Regions from separate parts of the Metabacillus sediminilitoris genome, predicted to be linked through region 1. Evidence: predicted binding sites of a transcription regulator. Region 1 holds the regulator's gene; the other holds the start of a gene.
The links. The regulator CtsR, encoded in region 1, represses protease genes until heat stress. The targets are predictions, from matches to a motif close to ATGGTCAATAAAGGTCAAACA.

Region 1 (3,425 bases):
AAGAGGTCACACCCGTTCCCATGCCGAACACGGAAGTTAAGCTCTTCAGCGCCGATGGTAGTTAGGGGTTTCCCCTTGTGAGAGTAGGACGTTGCCAAGTAAGAAGAGAGAAGATCAGTAGAGATACTGGTCTTTTTTGTTGTTTTTTAACAAAAATTGTAGGAAAATCACGTAAAGATATCGATATAGTCGAGAAATGTGTGTCGAAAATTTTATCTTCAGTACTTATACTCAAACAACCCTCTTCATTAACCTATCCTACTAAACTCATGATCCTTATTAACAAGGCCTTTAATCCATTCATAAAAATATATTTAGTTATAGGATAAAAATAAAAATATTTATTTTTATTAATAAATGTGTTTAAAAATAATGATTTGAGTATATATATATTAGATCATTTATTTAGGCAAAAGAGGAGACAAGATTGAATATGTTTGAGTTTTTAAATCAAGATACATATATCATGTTTACTCGTATATTAATCGCAACAGTTTTATGCGGTTTAATAGGGCTAGAAAGAGAGTTTAATAATCATCCTGCTGGTTTTCGGACACATTTACTAGTAGGATTAGGTTCATGTTTAATGATGATATTATCTCTATATGGATTTGAAAATTATATAGAACGTCATACTTCCCAAGTTCAGTTTGATCCAGCTAGGATTCCATCGTATGTCATCAGCGGTATCGGTTTTTTAGGCGGGGGTACGATTCTTGTGAAAGGTGCAACGATAAGAGGGTTAACGACAGCTGCATCCATTTGGATTGTTGCTGGGTTAGGCTTAGTTATTGGAGCAGGTATGTATGTTATTGCATTTTTTACTACTGTAATTGTATTAATGTGTTTGGTATTTTTAAATCGACTTGAAAAATATATGAATGTTAAAAGAACAAGAAAGAAAATGAAAATAGTGGTCCATTCACAAAAGACAACCATTGATCAAGTAATAGCGAAACTAGCACCCTATGGCGTAACAGTACATAAAATAACTTTGACATCCTGCAGTAAGGATAAAAATAATCATGCAATGTTTCAGTATCAGTTAGACTTTGACATTTCTTCTCTATTTCATGCCGATTTAGGGGAAATTTTAGTAGAAATTGATGAAGTGGAAAAAATATTTTAAGTACGTTTTACCTGAACTTATTTTGGCAATATTTAAAATGAGACAGAAGAGTTGAAAAATTTTTCTGTTCCATTTATAGTATGACTATAGTCAAATATAGTCAAAGTCAGTGAGGGGGAGGTTGAGTGAGAAATATTTCAGACATTATTGAACAGTATCTTAAACATGTACTGGACAATAGTGGCAAAGAAATCGTTGAAATTAAACGGAGTGAAATTGCCGATAAATTTCAGTGTGTGCCTTCACAGATAAACTATGTAATAAATACCAGATTTACAATTGAGAGAGGGTATGTTGTAGAAAGTAAGCGCGGCGGGGGCGGTTATATACGTATTATAAAAGTGCAATCGAATAATCAAGCCCATCTACTAGACCAAATCTTACACTTAATTCAAAATCGACTTTCACAAGCTTCTGCGGAAGACATTATAGGTCGGCTAATAAGAGAAAAAGTGATTTCTGCTCGTGAAGCAAAATTAATGTTAAGCGTGATTGATCGCTCAGTCCTATATATAGATCTCCCACATAGGGATGAGTTAAGAGCAAGGATGTTTAAGGCCATGATAACAACATTGAAATACAAGTGAAAGAAGGGGAGACGGATGATATGCCAAGAGTGTAAGGAAAGACCGGCAACGTTTCACTTTACGAAGGTAGTCAATGGTGAAAAAACAGAAGTTCATATTTGTGAGCATTGTGCACAAGAAAACAGTGAACTTTTTATGTTTAATGCTAACACGGGCTTTTCTTTAAATAATTTACTTACTGGTTTACTTAATATTGAAGCTGATCTTCATAAGAAGAAAGAACAAAAAGTCTTTAATACTGGTGATGAACTTCAATGTGACAGATGTAAAATGACATTTTCTCAATTTAAACAAACTGGACGTTTTGGCTGTTCAAATTGCTATCATACATTTAATATTTATATCAATCCAATCCTTAAGCGTGTGCATGGAGGAAATACAGTTCATACAGGGAAGATTCCTGAACGTATTGGAGGAGATATCCATATACGCAAGCAAATAGAAGGGTTGAAAAATAAAATTCATGAGTTTATTATCCAAGAAGAGTTTGAGCAAGCTGCAATGGTAAGAGACGAAATTAGATCTCTTGAAAAGAAATTGAGTAGCTCACAAGAGGAGGGATCTTAATAGTGTCACTCCAAAATTTTATGAATCATGCAATGAGTTCGTGGATGAACAAGGAAGGACCTGATTCAGATATTGTATTAAGCAGTCGGATTCGTTTAGCACGTAATATCGAAAAGTTTAATTTTCCGACGCTCTCCACGTATGAAGAATCACAAGAAGTTCTACATTTTTTTGAAACAACATTAAAAAACAAAACATTCCCCAAAATTGGCAGGTTAGAGTTACTAAAAATGAATGAATTACAGCCAATTCAAAAAAGGGTGTTAGTCGAAAAGCATTTAATCAGTCCGAACTTATCTGAGAATGCTATTTTTGGAGGATGCTTACTTTCTGAAAACGAAGAAGTAAGTATTATGATAAATGAAGAAGATCACATCCGAATTCAGTGTCTATTTCCTGGGTTACAACTGGGAGAGGCATTAGAAATGGCAAATAAGTTTGATAATTGGATTGAAGAAGAAGTAGATTACGCGTTTGATGAACAATGTGGTTATTTAACAAGTTGTCCAACAAATGTAGGTACAGGATTAAGGGCATCTGTTATGATGCACTTACCAGCAATGGTTCTAACACAGAAAATAAATCGAATTATTCCCGCTATTAACCATTTGGGGCTAGTGGTAAGAGGTATTTATGGTGAGGGCAGCGAGGCAGTTGGCAATATTTTTCAGATTTCGAACCAAATAACACTAGGGAAATCCGAAAAAGACATCGTTGAAGACCTTATCAGTGTAGTTCAACAATTAATAACCCAAGAAAGAACAACTCGTGAAGCTCTTTACAACAGCTCCCAAAATCAGTTAGAAGATAGAGTGTTCAGATCTTTAGGTACGTTAACGTATAGTCGTATTATTGAATCTAGTGAAACAGCAAAGTGTTTATCAGATGTTCGATTGGGTATTGATTTAGGAATTATAAAAGATCTATCTCGCACTATTCTAAATGAACTTATGATTTTAACTCAACCTGGATTTTTACAACAATATTTTGGTGGACCATTACGTCCAAATGAGAGAGATATTCGCCGTGCAGCTTTAATTAGAGAACGGTTGAATTTAGAAATGGAACGTAAAAAACGGATGGAGGATGATGAATCATGATGTTTGGAAGATTTACAGAGCGCGCTCAAAAGGTACTTGCAT
Region 2 (3,425 bases), 760 kb from region 1:
TAATAAAACAATTGGCGCAGCATTAAGGCAGGTTGAAAATATTCGCTTCATCGATGATAGAATCGGCTTAGAAGCATTACCTGAAAAGCTTCGGGAAATTGCAAAGCTGCGAGTCGAATATCAAGATGTCACATTAAAAGAACTTGGTGAAATGGTATCAAGCGGAACAATTAGCAAATCTGGTATTAACCATCGCTTGCGCAAATTAGACCAAATTGCTGACCAACTAAGATCAGGCCAACCGCTATCATTAAAATAAATATAAAGAAGAGAAGAGGAGATAAATATGATTGAAAAGAAAGTTGAAGTTTACCTGAAAACGGGATTACAAGCTCGCCCAGCCGCATTATTTGTGCAAGAAGCAAACCGTTTTTCATCAGATGTTTTCCTAGAGAAAGATGGTAAAAAAGTTAATGCAAAAAGTATTATGGGTCTTATGAGCTTAGCGGTCAGCTCTGGATCTGAAATTACTCTTATTGCTGAAGGCAATGACGAACAAGAAGCAGTTGAAACGTTAGCAGCTTATGTGCAACAAGAAGGATAAATAGATAAGCACACCGCTTTTACATTAAGCGGTGTGCTTTTTTAACAGATATTATTGTACAGATAAAGGATAATAAAAAAGATCAAGGACAAAAAGGTAGCTAACACGAAAATAAGAGTTTCATCAAAGTTATGAAGGATCTATTGAATGGAAATAAAGTGGGGAAAGTCCTTCATCGAGTTTATGAAGGACTTTTTGAAAGAAAATAAAGTGGAAAAGGTCCTTCATCGAGTTTATGAAGGACCTTTTGAAAGAAAATAAAGTGGAAAAGGTCCTTCATCGAGTTTATGAAGGACTTTTTGAAAGAAAATAAAGCGGAAAAGGTCCTTCATCGAGTTTATGAAGAACTTTTTGAAAGAAAATAAAGCGAAAAAGGTCTCTCATCGAGTTTATGAAGGACCTTTTGAAAGAAAATAAAGCGGAAAAGGTCTCTCATCGAGTTTATGAAGGACCTTTTAAAAGAAAATAAAGCGGAAAAGGTCCTTCATCGAGTTTATGAAGGACTTTTTGAAAGAAATTAAAGCGGTCAAGGCCCCTCATCAAGATTATATAACGCTAATTTTATTTGAAAAAAAAAGCGTGAATTCTAGTATGAATTCACGCTTTAAATCATGATGTGCTTTTCATATTAGCACCAAGTATGACAACCCGATACCTAAAAAAAGCTAGATTCTTTCCAAAATTACTTTTTGCTATCAAGTACATTGCGATCTAACACTTTATCAACTAAGCCATACTCTAATGCACGGCTTGCTGTCATAAAGTTATCACGCTCTGTATCACGCTCGATCACATCTAGAGGCTGGCCAGTACGCTCAGATAAAATTTGGTTTAATTTGTCACGTAAGAAAAGAATACGCTTAGCAGCGATTTCGATTTCAGTCGCTTGACCTTGTGCTCCGCCAAGTGGTTGGTGAATCATGACTTCACTGTTAGGAAGGGCATAGCGTTTCCCTTTTTCACCAGCAGCAAGTAGGAATGCACCCATAGAAGCAGCCATACCGATACAAATAGTTGAAACTTGTGGTTTAATAAATTGCATTGTATCGTAAATCGCCATACCAGCTGTAATCGATCCACCAGGGCTGTTAATATAGATTGAAATATCTTTTTCTGGATCTTCCGCTTCTAAGAATAATAGCTGTGATACGATTGAGTTTGCCACATTATCATCAATACCACTACCAAGCATAATAATACGGTCTTTTAAAAGACGGGAGTAAATGTCGTAAGCACGCTCACCACGGTTTGTTTGTTCAATAACTGTAGGGATTAAATTCATTTTCTATTCCTCCTTCGTAATAAGAAAGATTGTACTAAGGATATATAGTGATTTTTATGTAATCCTTAAGTACAGTGTTAAGCATAAATAAGTAATTCTTTATGTAGTTCCATCATACAACTAAGGTCAATAAAGGTCAAACGAAAAGACTGAAGAACCTTCACGAACTTTGTCTATACCATTCTATGTTCCGTTTACGCATAACATGTATTCATGTTTCCCAAATTTTCCATGTTTCAAACGGCCATGCTTACGAAGCAAAAAATAAGTTGGTTTAAAAAGACAGTTGAAATTACCGGAAAGTTCCCGTATAATTTTCGTTACTGGTGTTATATTTGCGCTCGTAGCTCAGTTGGATAGAGCGGTGGTTTCCGGTACCACGTCTGCCGGGGGTTCGAATCCCTCCGAGCGCGTCATAGAAGTCAAAAATAGCAAGGGTCTGAGTTGATCTCAGATCCTTGCTATTTTTTTGTGAAAAAGAGGTTTGCAAACATTTTGCAAACCTTAAGTTCGATAAGTGCATGTTTTTTTATGGATAAGAAAATTTATTATAAGAAATAAAAACTAATACAACATTTAGTATAATATTTCCATACACTATTTAATTGACAAAAATAATAAAAGAGGATTTGATACTAATAAATTTAATGTTTTTGGAGGATCATACGGAGTTTTTACAAGAATGCTTGGAGCTGTGCCATATAGGCAAGACCAAATGACTTACATGAAATTTCAAATTTGCTTCAAGATATAATGTATAACGAACAAAATAAGCATTTGGATTCTATGTTTATATTAGGTGGCATTGATAAAAACAATGAACTAATATTATTTCAAAGAGGTAGAGACGAAAACAAAATGACAGTGAAAACTCCTGAAAATATTCCACAAGTTACCTACTTACCAAATGAGGAAGCAATGGTATTAGATTTTGATTCAATAATTGGACCTAGAATGTATAAATTGATTCACGGAAAAGGTAAAATAACACCAAATAAAGTACTAAAATTGCACTTGCTACTGAATAGTGAAGTCGAGAAAGTTGATTCAACTGTAGGCAAGAAAACAAGAGAATTAATAATAAAAAGGGAATAATTATTTAATAAGATTCATCAATTAAATGGCTCTTTTTTAACTTGATTAATAAACAATCGTAGAAAAATGCCACATAAATTAACCTCATAAAATGGTAAACAAATTTGTTATACCTTATAATTAATAATTGATTTTATTTTGAATTTAATGGGGGATAACTTTGATAATCGATAAACTTTCAAATGCTGAATTATATTATGGCCTTCATCCTCGTATAAAAAAAGGACTTCAATTTCTTATTGATAATGACTTGAATTCATTAACACCTGGTAAATACGAAATTGAGGAAGATAACATTTTTGTTTTAATTCAAGAATATGAGACTATTCATACTGAACAAGGACGTTGGGAAGCTCACTATAAATACACTGATATTCAATTTATGATTAGTGGAAAAGAGTACATGGGTTATGCGAATGTAGATGGATTGAAAGTAGTAGAAAAACATAAAGAAAAAGATATAATGTTTCTTGATGGCAATGGCGATCTATTAATGGTAAATCA

Region 2: a site for CtsR is predicted at 1,949-1,969, ahead of clpP (ATP-dependent Clp endopeptidase proteolytic subunit ClpP). Genes of this name have one in related genera too.

Annotation. Positions count from the first base shown of each region.
Region 1 covers NZ_CP046266.1:107,904-111,328, forward strand. The annotation lists rRNA gene rrf (5S ribosomal RNA) at 1-100, shown strand, start outside; gene GMB29_RS00560 (MgtC/SapB family protein) at 434-1,129, shown strand; gene GMB29_RS00565 (CtsR family transcriptional regulator) at 1,255-1,716, shown strand; gene GMB29_RS00570 (protein-arginine kinase activator protein McsA) at 1,732-2,283, shown strand; gene GMB29_RS00575 (protein-arginine kinase McsB) at 2,286-3,383, shown strand; gene clpC (ATP-dependent protease ATP-binding subunit ClpC) at 3,380-3,425, shown strand, end outside.
Region 2 covers NZ_CP046266.1:4,952,634-4,956,058, reverse strand. The annotation lists gene whiA (DNA-binding protein WhiA) at 1-259, shown strand, start outside; gene GMB29_RS23960 (HPr family phosphocarrier protein) at 287-544, shown strand; gene clpP (ATP-dependent Clp endopeptidase proteolytic subunit ClpP) at 1,227-1,826, opposite strand; tRNA gene GMB29_RS23950 (tRNA-Arg) at 2,164-2,239, shown strand; gene GMB29_RS23945 (hypothetical protein) at 2,565-2,921, shown strand; gene GMB29_RS23940 (NanQ anomerase/TabA/YiaL family protein) at 3,082-3,425, shown strand, end outside.